Thermochromatium tepidum ATCC 43061: one gene and its partner. The main gene of each other region encodes a partner of the protein of the gene in region 2 in a complex. Links are inferred from orthologs where the notes say so. Each region holds a gene or a part of one and is shown on either strand. Other genes may lie near its edges.

Region 1 (4,221 bases), 110 kb from region 2 along the record:
CGAAGCGGTTCGGTCAGTCTTGGGACTCGACCTGAAGTCAAGGCCGGTTTGCGCGGCTTGATGAATCGAGTGTCAAGGAGCTTCGGCGGTCATCGAACCCGAGGGTCTGCCCGCGCTCGAAGCGTCGCCAGTCTCGACCGTCCCAGGCCTCGATCGGGCGGAAACGTTCCTTGTAGACCATCTTGCGCGACTCGGCGATCCAGTAACCGAGATACAGATAAGGCCGCCCTAAAAGCTGGGTGAGCCGGATCTGATTCAGTACGCTGAAAGTGCCGAGCGCGCGCGCGGCCAGATCGGGGTCGAAGAAGGTATAGACCGCCGACAAGCCCTGTTCGAGCACATCGGTGACGGCCACCCCCACCAGCCGTCCGTCGAGTCGGAATTCGAGAAAGCGCGTCATACCGCCCCAGGATGCGACCAGAAAACGCCGATAGCTGTCCTCACTCGCGTCCTCGGCCATCACGCCGTTGGCGTGACGCGCGGCCAGGTAACGCCGGTAGAGCTCGAACTGTTCCGCACGGAACACCGCCGGACCATCGCTTAGGGCGATGTCTGGCGCATTGCGCCGCCAGTTGCGCCGCTGCGAGCGATTCGGTACGAACGCATCGACCGGCAGCCGTACCGGGATGCAGGCCGAACAGCCGCAACAGGCCGGACGATAGATATGGGTGCCGCTGCGCCTGAATCCCTGATCGATGAGCCTTTGATAGGTCGCCCCATCGATGCGCGCCCCCGGATCGACGAAGAGCGTCCGCGCCCGCACCCCGGCGAGGTAGGAGCAGTGATGTTCGCCGGTCAGATAGAGCGGTAACGCGCGTCCAAATTGGCTGCCCAGTCCCTGTTTCATGAATTGGAATCGTCCCCGCTAGACGGCGGCGCGACCTGGATCGCGCACGCCGGGCGCTCAGTGCCATCGTCCCAGCTTTTGTTATAGCCAGGGCGAGCGCCATAGTGGTCCAGGAGCGTCAGAAATTCGGCGCGCGACACCTCGCACGCCCCTAGTCTGAGCAGATGCTTGGTCGTCATCTGGCAATCGATGAGGCCGAACCCCCAGGCCCGAAGCTGTTCGCAGAGACGCGCCAGGGCGACCTTGGAGGCATCGCTCACCCGGCTGAACATGGATTCACCGAAAAAGACGCGCCCGATGGCCACGCCGTAGAGTCCGCCGACCAGTGAGCCTGCGCGCCAGACCTCGACCGAATGGGCCAGGCCCAGGTCATGGAGCCGCCGATAGGCCGCCATCATCTCTGGGATCAGCCAGGTTCCAGCCTCGGCGTCGCGCGGCTCGGAGCAGCCCTGGATGACCCCGGCGAAGTCGCGATCCAGGGTGGTGACGAGGTCGCCGCGCCGCAACCGCTTACGCAGACTGCGCGAGGCGTGGAAGTGCTCGGGGAACAGGATGGCACGCGGATCGGGTGACCACCACAGGATGGGATCCCCCGCGCCAAACCAAGGAAAGATGCCACCCCGATAGGCTTCGATCAGCCGCTCGGGACTCAGATCCCCACCGACCGCCAGCAGTCCGTTCGGCTCCCGGAGCGCCTGACCCGGATCAGGAAAGGTCGTGCGATCGCATGGATCGAGGAGGGCGATCATGACGGCCTATCAGGACTGCGCCTCCAGTGCATCGAGATACTTTTCGGCATCGAGCGCCGCCATGCAGCCTGTGCCCGCCGAGGTGATGGCCTGACGATAGACCGGATCCATCACATCGCCCGCCGCGAATACGCCGGGGACCGAGGTGGCAGTGGCATTACCCTGGGTGCCGCTGCGGACCTTGATATAGCCGTTCTCCATCTCGAGCTGACCGTCAAAGATAGCCGTGTTGGGCGTGTGACCAATGGCGATGAAGACCCCTTGCAGGTCGATGTCCTGGGTCTCGCCGGTCTGGACGTGCTTGATGCGTATCCCGGTCACGCCTGTGGCGTCACCTAGGACCTCGTCGAGCACATGATTCCAGACGAGGCGGACATTGCCCTTCTCGGCCTTTTCGAATAGCTGTCGTTGTAGGATCTTTTCGGCGCGCAGGGCATCGCGCCGATGGACCAGGATCACCTCGGAGGCGAGGTTGGACAGATAGAGCGCCTCCTCGACCGCCGTGTTGCCGCCGCCGATCACGGCGACCTTCTGATGGCGATAGAAAAAGCCGTCGCAGGTGGCGCAGGCCGAGACCCCGCGCCCGCGGAAGGCCTGCTCCGAGGGCAATCCCAGATAGCGCGCGCTCGCCCCGGTGGCGATGATCAGCGCGTCACAGGTATAGGTTGCCGAATCGCCGATCAGCCGGAACGGACGACAGGACAGATCCGCGGTGTGGATGTGATCAAAGACGATCTCGGTCTCGAAACGCTCGGCATGACGGCGCATCCGCTCCATCAGCTCTGGCCCCTGGACGCCGTCCGGATCGCCGGCCCAGTTGTCGACCTCAGTCGTGGTCATCAGTTGACCACCCTGTTCCAGGCCAGTGACCAGTACCGGCTTGAGATTCGCACGTGCGGCATAGATGGCGGCCGTGTAGCCGGCCGGTCCGGAACCGAGGATCAGGAGTCGGCAGTGTTTGGTTTCGCTCATCGATTGGATACTCCAAGGCGCCCGATCGGATTGGGGCGGGGTATTTTGCTGTTACTGGACCGGAATTTGCGTGTCGGTTAAGGCGCAACAGTGGCTGAGGACGGTGCCAATCGACGTCAATTTAAGGCTTGACCGACAGAGCGTAAAGCCCGAGTCGGACAGCCGTGCCGACGTCGTCCCCTGGGCACCCAAGCGACATCGGCGGTGCCTTTGCCGGCGATTGACAGGCGCCGTTCAAGGGCGATACAAACGGTCAAAAGCCCAGAGTTTCCAGTAATCTGGCAATCTGATCGAGAGTGATTTATGAAGATTCGAGCAACCTCCACACCCTTGTTCTCTTTGACGTCTCTGCTCATCGCGTCGCTGGTGCTGGCGACCCTGTCCGGTTGCGCGAGTCGTGGCCGAGACGACGGACTCAGCGCGCGCCGCGCCGCGCTGGTCGACAAGGGTCTGGCCCAGGTCGGAATACCCTATCTCTACGGCGGCGCATCACCCGCCGAGGGCTTTGATTGCAGCGGTCTGACCCATTACGCCCATTATCAGGCCGGGCTTGTGATCCCACGCACCGCTGCTGACCAAAAGCGTGCCGCCACACCCGTACCCCGTAGTCGGTTGCAACCGGGTGACATGGTGTTTTTCAAGACCGGACCCGATGCCTATCACGTCGGCCTGATGATCGACAAGGAGCGCTTCATCCATGCCTCGACCTCGGATAACCGGGTGCGCATCGATCGTCTCGACACCCCCTACTGGAACAGACACTATATCGGTGCGGGAACCTATCTACGTTGAGGCTATCGAATAGCGGCGTCCGCGAAGATGCCGATCCGCTCCATTGACAAAGATCAGAGCGGAGCCTGTGTCTGACGCAGACAATCGGTGCGTTCTTTTAGTTAAAGACGCTTCACCAAGGCCCGATCATGGATACAGCTTAAACGGCTCGCCTTTTCGGGCTGCCTGTAGGAAAATGCCGACCGGCTTCCGGTATTGGGCCGGGAGTGTCGGAATCACAACACCATTTCTGTGTAGGAGTGACATTCATGTCCGATAAGCCAATCAGCAAGAGCCGTCGTGACGCCGTCAAAGTGATGCTGGGTACAGCCGCTGCCATCCCGATGATCAATCTGGTCGGTTTCGGTACCGCCCGTGCCGCCGCTCCCGCCAATGCCGTGACTGCGGACGATCCGACCGCAATCGCCCTCAAGTACAACCAGGATGCGACCAAGTCCGAACGCGTCGCCGCCGCCCGTCCCGGTCTGCCGCCCGAAGAGCAGCACTGTGCCAACTGCCAGTTCATGCAGGCCAACGTCGGCGAGGGCGACTGGAAGGGCTGCCAGCTCTTCCCCGGCAAGCTGATCAATGTCAACGGTTGGTGCGCTTCCTGGACCCTAAAGGCCGGCTGATCGCCACTGTCTGTCCGGTTCGAATGGAACGGGGCCGCTGGCCCCGTTTTTCGTTCATAATCATCCCAAGATCTTCAGCATCTCCAGGGTTGAGCGTCATGTCGTCCGAAGGTTTTGGCGAGTTCGACAATGCCCGTCCCTACAAGGGGCCAAGACTGGCCAAAGGCGCGCGTGTGCCTCGGATACGCTGGCGGCTTGCGTTTCTCCGCGCCATCATTTGGAGTCTGATCGGGATGATCTATGCCCCCCT
Region 2 (7,456 bases):
AATTGCGATGCTCGAACATCAGTTCGAGCAGGATGACGGTCGATTCGAGCAGGTGGCCAGTGAAGAACCAGGTCAAGGCAAAGAGCGGCCAGGGGGTGCGCCGGCGGATCAGGACGGCGATCAGGGTCAGGGCCAAAAAGCCGAGAGCAGAGAGGGTCGGAGCCCACCAGCCCCGGATGACGGTCAGGTCGTCATAAAAGGGGCTGAAGGCGGTCGGCTGGGGGAAAAACGCCAGATACAGATACTGCCACAGCAGGACCACCTCGGTCTGCAAGCGCTCGAACACCGACCAACCGCGGAGTGGATCGACGCTGGACCAGTCCTGATTCAAGGTCAAGAGATAGACCAGCAACGCCGCCAGTCCGAGTGAGAGCGTGCCGCGTCTGAGGCGACGGAGGGGGCTGGGTGCGCTCAGGTTCGGCAGCAATACCGCATCGATCACCAGGGCATAGACCGGAAACAGGGCGCCGTTTTCCTTGGCGAGGATGGCAAGCAGGGTCCCGATCCCCAGTCCCAGACCCTGAATCAAGAGGGCCTGCTTCGGGCGTTGCGATTGAATGAAATAGCCATACACGAACACCGTCAAGCCGATCAATCCAAACAGGGTCGCAAGGCTGGTTTGGCGCTGGATGAGGATCAGCGTGGTGGAGGCAAGCAACGGCATGAACGACCACAACGCCGCGGCCCCGAGCGCGATCCAGTCGCTCCTCGCCTCATCCTGGCCGCGCAGCCGCAAGAGCATCGCGCCTAACACATAGAGCAGCACCCCGTTGGCCAGGTGAATGAGGATATTGACGAAACGGGCGTCAGAGGCCGCGTCCATGCGGGGCTGATTGGCATGGATCAGGAAGCTCAGTTGGGCAAGCGGACGCCCGAGCGGCCCCGCACCGCCCTCGGTCACGAAGCGCCAGGCCTCTTCCAGGGTATCGAGCGTCTCCAGGGCCGAGAGGTTACGACGATCGTCGTAAAAGGTCGAGGCATTCAGACCCTGGAGATAGATGAAACAGGTGGCGCTAAGGAGCAGGATCAAGCCCAGACCGACCGAGACGCGATGTCGGGTGTCTTTGGCAAGGGGCAGAGATCTCATCATGACTGGAAGAGCGGCCAAAAAAAAGCCCCGGACACCCAGGGCTTTGTGAGACGGAAAATAAAACCATTCAACCGCAGCGCTTAAGGATCAGCTCTTGCACGAGCCCGGCATCAGACGGTTGGGGTTGCCAGTGCATCTCCAGGTCTTGATCGTACCCGAACCGACAGTCCCTCTCAGGGTGACACGAACGGCCTCGCCAATCTTTGTCCCGGTCGCAACGATCGTCACTGTAGTACCACTCCCACTGACAGTCAAACCTGAGACATACTGGGTCGGCACAAAGCCTGAGGCGCAGCTACTAACCTGGCTAACAGTGCCACCGCCGCCGATGATCTCGGTGGCGCAGGTCCGGGCCGAGCTTGCGGCGAGTACAACCTCAGAGACCTTCGCCTTCTTGGTGTAGTCCTGATAGGCGGGCAACGCGATCGCCGCCAGAACGCCGATGATCGCGACCACGATCATGAGCTCGATCAGGGTAAAGCCTTGCTGGTATCGTTTCATGACAGACTCCGCAATGGAAATGGAAGATATCCGGGCGAGGAACCGGTCAGACAGGCTCGCCTGACCCAGGCCCCTCACCCCAAGGCCAAAGCAAAAGGCGCGCCAACCCTGGCCAAGCCGTCAAACCCTTGGGGCTTCAAGTCATTGCGCGACCAGCCAGCTTGGCCCAGGACACCCGACCGGAATGACGCCGGTCTGTCTGTCGCATCCGACCGTGACAGGGGTCGCCCCTGTCACACCCCACTGTGACAGACGGAGGCTGCCACACCCGGCGCGCTGTAAAAACTCTATCCGCCCCAACCTCAGGGTCCAGATCGAGCATGTACTATATCAGCCTCAATACCGCTGCCGCCCTCACGGGTCTCACCAAACGCACCCTCTGGCGCTACATCGACAGCGGACGCCTCAGTGCCCTCAGCCCGAGCCAACCCGGCGCCAAGACCCAAATCCCCCTCCAGGACGTCCTCGATCTCTCCGGACTCGCCATCGCCCCCGAACACTACCCAACCCTCGTCGATGCCGACCGCGGTGACCCCATCGCCCAATGCGACCTCGGCATCCTGTTGCTCAGCGCCCAACGACCCACCGACGCCATCCCCTGGTTCCAGCGCTCCGCCAACGCCTTCTATCCCGACGCCATGTGCCGGCTCGGACGCGCCTACCTCGCCGGCGAGGGTGTCGAGTACAACCCGGAGCTCGGCCTGCGCTGGATCAAGGGCGCCGCCCGCAAGGGCCACCCGCTCGCCCAGTCCCTGTACGCCTTTCTGCGCGGCCCGACCGGCCAGGAGCTCCTGTGCGCCCAGGGTCCGAGCGCACTGACCGCACTGAATCAGGCGCTCGACGACATCGAGCGTCAAACCTTGCTGAATGCCTTGAACGCCTTCGAGTCGATGAAGGCGCCGCCGGGCGCCTAGGGTCACCATGCGTCGGCTTGCCAAGTTTTCGCTGGCCTTGGTCATCCTCATCGCTGTGGCCCTGGGGGCCAGGCTGTGGCTGGCCGCCTGGATCCAGGCCACGCCCCTGCCCGAGCTGGAGGTGGCAACCTCGCCCCAGATCCTCGACCGCGAGGGTCGACTGTTGCGCGCCTTCCCCGTGGCCGACGGGCGCTGGCGTCTGCCGGTTGCGCTCGACGCGGTCGATCCAGGCTATCTGGAGCGGCTCCTGGCCATCGAGGATCGGCGCTTTCGCGACCATGCCGGGGTTGACCCCTGGGCTCTAGCACGCGCCGCCTGGCAATGGCTCAGACACGGGCGCATCGTCTCCGGTGGCTCGACCATCAGCATGCAGTTGGCGCGTCTGCTCGACGGGCGCTCGACCCAGGATCTCGCCGGAAAGCTACATCAGATGCGTCTGGCCCTGGCCCTAGAACGACGGCTCGACAAGGAGGCCATCCTCACGGCCTATCTCAATCTGACGCCCCAGGGGGGCAACCTTGAGGGGGTACGCGCCGGGGCGCTGGCCTGGTTTGGGCATGAACCGCGCCGACTGACGGCAGCAGAATCGGCGTTCCTGATCGCGCTGCCCCAGGCGCCCGAGACGCGCCGTCCCGATCGCGATCCCCAGGCCCTGCAACGCGCACGCGATGCCATCCTGCGGCGTCTCCAGTCCGCCGGCTTGATCGATGCCGTTGAACTGGCCGGTGCGCTGCGCGAGCCGATACCAAGCACACGCCGCCCCTTGCCCATGCACGCCGCCCATCTGGCTTGGCGTATCCAGCGCGCCCATCCCGAACGCCATGTCCAGCGCCTGACCCTCGACGCCCGCTTGCAGGAACGCCTGGAAACCCTGGCTGCCGAGCGCGCCCGCGCCCTGGGGGATCGGGTCTCGCTCGCCATCCTGGTCGCCGAGCATACCACGGGCGAGGTCTGGGCCTCGGTCGGCTCACCCGATCCGCTCGACGAGACACGCCGGGGCCATATCGACATGACCCGCGCCATCCGCTCGCCTGGATCGACGCTCAAGCCATTGATCTATGGTCTGGCCTTTGAGGATGGCATCGCCCATCCCGAGAGCCTGATCGAGGATCGACCGACCGGCTTCGACGGCTATGTCCCGACCAACTTCGACCGCGCGTTCCAGGGCACGGTCTCGGTGCGCCAGGCCCTCCAGGCCTCACTGAACATCCCCGCCGTCCGGCTGCTGGAGGCCGTGGGGCCGGCCCGTCTGATGGCCCGTCTGCGCCGCGCTGGGATCGAGCCGGCCTTGCCCGAACTCTCGGCACCTGGTCTTGCGATTGGCCTGGGCGGGGTCGGGGTGACGCTCACCGATCTGGTCCGGCTCTATGCCGCGATCGCGCGTGGCGGCGCGCCGGTTGTGCTGCGCGAGTCGCTGGAGCATGACGCTGCGGGCGGCGCCTCGGTGTGGCGTCCGGTGCTGGACGAACGCGCTGCCTGGCTGGTCGGGTCCATCCTCGCCGGGGTGCCGGCGCCGGATCGCGCCACGTCCGACCGGATCGCCTTCAAGACCGGTACCTCCTACGGCTATCGCGACGCCTGGGCCATCGGCTTCGACGGACGCTGGGTGGTGGGCGTCTGGACCGGGCGGGCGGATGGTGCGCCCGTGCCGGGTCTGGCTGGGATCGAGGCCGCCGCGCCCGTGCTCATCGACGTCTTCGCCCAGCTCGGCCCGCGCACGCCGCTACCGCCACCGCCGCCTGGTGTGCGCCCCATGAACCACGCCCAACTGCCCGAGATCCTGCGGCACGTCCCGGCGGCCAGCCGCGCGAGCCCCTCGGCGGCGGCGCTGGAGATCGCCTATCCGCCGCCGGGGGCACGGATCGATCTGGGGTTTGGTGCCTCCTCGCTTGGGGCCCTGGTGCTCAGGGTCCGGGGTGGTACACCGCCCTTTACTTGGTTTGCCGACGGCGCACCCATTGCACGCGAACCCTTTTCTCGGGAAACGCGCTGGACGCCGCCGGGATCGGGCTATGTGACACTGGTCGTCGTCGATGGGCGCGGCGCGTCGGCGCGGGTCGCTGTATGGCTCGAATGAGCCGGTGGGCCTGACTTCAGCCCTTCATGGAGGCAAAGAACTCTTCGTTGGTCTTGGTCGCCTTGAGCTTGTCGTGCAGGAATTCCATCGCCGCCAGCTCGTCCATCGGGTGCAGGATCTTGCGCAGGATCCACATCTTTTGCAGCTCTGATGGACTCATCAGGAGCTCCTCACGCCGGGTGCCGGAGCGATTGATGTTGATCGCGGGGAAGATGCGCTTTTCGGCGATGCGCCGGTCGAGATGGAGCTCCATGTTACCCGTGCCCTTGAACTCTTCGTAGATCACATCGTCCATGCGTGAGCCGGTGTCGATCAGCGCCGTGGCGATGATGGTGAGTGAACCCCCTTCCTCGACGTTGCGCGCGGTACCGAAGAAGCGCTTGGGCCGTTGCAGTGCATTGGCATCGACCCCGCCGGTCAGGACCTTGCCAGAGGAGGGCACGACCGTGTTGTAGGCGCGGGCGAGGCGCGTGATGGAGTCGAGCAGGATGACTACGTCGCGCTTGTGTTCGACCAGGCGCTTGGCCTTTTCGATCACCATCTCGGCGACCTGGACGTGACGGGTGGCCGGCTCGTCGAAGGTCGAGGAGATGACCTCGCCGCGCACCGAGCGCGTCATCTCGGTGACTTCCTCGGGACGCTCGTCGATCAGGAGCACGATCAGATAGCAGTCGGGGTGATTGTGGCCGATCGACTGGGCGATGTTCTGCAACATCATGGTCTTGCCGGCCTTGGGCGGGGAGACGATGAGCCCGCGCTGCCCCTTGCCGATGGGCGCGACCAGATCGATAGTGCGGGCCGTGATGTCCTCGGTGCTGCCGTTGCCGATCTCCAGCGTCAGACGCTTCTGAGCGAACAGCGGCGTGAAGTTCTCGAACAGGATCTTGTTCTTGGCGTTCTCGGGACGGTCGTAGTTGATGTCGTTGACCTTGAGCAGCGCGAAATAGCGTTCGCCGTCTTTGGGCGGTCGAATCTTGCCCGAGATGGTATCGCCGGTGCGCAGCGCAAAGCGTCGGATCTGGCTTGGCGAGACATAGATATCGTCCGGCCCAGCCAGATAGGAGGCATCGGCCGAGCGCAGGAAACCGAACCCATCCGAGAGGATCTCGAGCACGCCGTCGCCATAGATGTCCTCGCCCTTCTTGGCCTGGGCCTTGAGGATGGCGAAGATCAGGTCCTGCTTGCGCGAGCGGGCGACACCTTCGATGTCCATGGATTGCGCCAGGGCCACCAGGTTGGGCACTGGCATCTTTTTGAGTTCAGTTAGGTTCATCACTGTTGTGTTCGTTAGGACGGAAATCGGGATCGGCGACCGCGTCTCGCCGTGGAGGCAATGTCGTCAGGACGTGCAGCGAGTGGCGGCTGGCCGGCTGGAGATGAGGGTGTTTCGATGAACGCCCCGCGTGGACTCGGTTAGGGGTAAGATCCTCGGGACGCGGGGCGCGTCAAGGGCTTTAGCGAGCGCTCAGCTCAGAGATTGCTATCGATGAAGGCCGTCAGCTGCGACTTGGAGACGGCGCCGACCTTGGTTGCCTCGACCTCGCCGCCGCGAAAGAGCATCAGGGTCGGGATACCGCGGATGCCGTAGCGGGGCGGTGTGTTGGGGTTCTCGTCGATGTTGAGCTTGGCGATCTTGACCCGCCCGGCGTATTCATCGGCGATCTCGTCGAGCACGGGAGCGATCATCTTGCAGGGTCCGCACCAGTCGGCCCAGTAGTCGACCAACACCGGATCGGGGGATTTCAGAACCTCTTCCTCGAAGGAATCATCGGTCACATGGACGATGCGATCGCTCACTGAAGTCGTCTCCCAAATAATGTTTGATGGCATGGGCGGGTGAAGGGCATGGCCGAAACGGCATCGCGTCGGTCGGAACGAGGAGTGGGCGGGCGAATTGGCGTTGTTCCGCACCCTTGAGTAAGATGCTATTTGATCCAAAGCGCAGGCAATTTGCAAGTCTTGCCGTCCGCGAGGCTTCGAAACCGCATCTGCAGGCCAACCCGGACGTTCACCGATAGATTCAATGACCAACACACATCTGACCTCGACCCGCTTCGATAGTCTGGCGCTCGATCCCCGGATCCTGGCCGGTCTTGCCGAGGCCGGCTTTGTTTATTGCACCCCAATCCAGGCCGAGACCCTGCCGCTCGCCCTTGAGGGCCAGGACATCGCCGGCCAGGCCCAGACTGGCACCGGCAAGACCGCGGCCTTTCTGGTGGCGCTCATGCAGCGTCTGTTGTGCCAGCCACACGAGACCGCGTCTGAGCCGGTGGAGATGCCTGAGACGCCCGTCTCGCCCTGGACTGAGTCGCCCGAATCGGCCGACGGATCCTCCGTGCCTGCACCGTGCGACCCCGCCAGCCGTCGCCGCGGTCCGCGGGCCTTGGTGCTGGCGCCGACACGTGAGCTGGCGGTTCAGATCCACAAGGATACCCTGCTCCTGTCCAAGCACACGGGGCTGCGCTCGACCGTGGTCTTCGGCGGCACCGGCTATCAACAGCAGCGCGAGGCCCTGATGCGCGGGGTCGACATCCTGATCGGCACACCAGGGCGCCTCATCGATTACTACCGGCAGCACGTCTTCGATCTGAAGGGCATCGAGGTCGTGGTGCTCGATGAGGCCGATCGCATGTTCGATCTCGGCTTCATCAAGGACATCCGCTATCTGTTCCGCCAGATGCCGCCGGTCGAGCGCCGGCAGGGGATGCTGTTCTCGGCCACACTGTCCTATCGGGTCACGGAACTGGCCTATGAGCACATGAACCATCCGCGTCTGGTCAAGATCGAGGCCGACCAGGTGACGGCCGACCGCGTGCGGCAGGTCTGTTACCTGACCGCCAACGACGAGAAGATCCCACTGCTGCTGGGACTGAT

The links.
Region 1: the proteins of trxA (region 2) and trxB are in contact, whole or in part, in a crystal structure (PDB 1F6M), measured with the Escherichia coli proteins. The link is inferred for Thermochromatium tepidum ATCC 43061 from one-to-one orthologs.

Annotation. Positions count from the first base shown.
Region 1 is NZ_CP039268.1:114,062-118,282, forward strand. Bases 588-3,400 are described here. They hold trxB (thioredoxin-disulfide reductase), read right to left. Parts: upstream 2,569-3,400; coding sequence 1,606-2,568; downstream 588-1,605. Other genes in these bases: E6P07_RS00510 (arginyltransferase), read right to left, coding at 588-847; aat (leucyl/phenylalanyl-tRNA--protein transferase), read right to left, coding at 844-1,596; E6P07_RS00525 (C40 family peptidase), read left to right, coding at 2,872-3,360. Also shown: more of E6P07_RS00510, read right to left, coding at 38-587; E6P07_RS00530 (high-potential iron-sulfur protein), read left to right, coding at 3,609-3,971; E6P07_RS00535 (hypothetical protein), read left to right, coding at 4,070-4,221.
Region 2 is NZ_CP039268.1:218,593-226,048, forward strand. What follows is about bases 4,717-7,456. They hold trxA (thioredoxin TrxA), read right to left. Parts: upstream 6,380-7,456; coding sequence 6,053-6,379; downstream 4,717-6,052. Other genes in these bases: rho (transcription termination factor Rho), read right to left, coding at 4,717-5,855; E6P07_RS01060 (DEAD/DEAH box helicase), read left to right, coding at 6,606-7,456. In the rest of the region: E6P07_RS01030 (tetratricopeptide repeat protein), read right to left, coding at 1-1,087; E6P07_RS13980 (pilin), read right to left, coding at 1,178-1,591; E6P07_RS01040 (SEL1-like repeat protein), read left to right, coding at 1,912-2,505; pbpC (penicillin-binding protein 1C), read left to right, coding at 2,513-4,582; more of rho, read right to left, coding at 4,599-4,716. UniProt on the Escherichia coli protein: Participates in various redox reactions through the reversible oxidation of its active center dithiol to a disulfide and catalyzes dithiol-disulfide exchange reactions.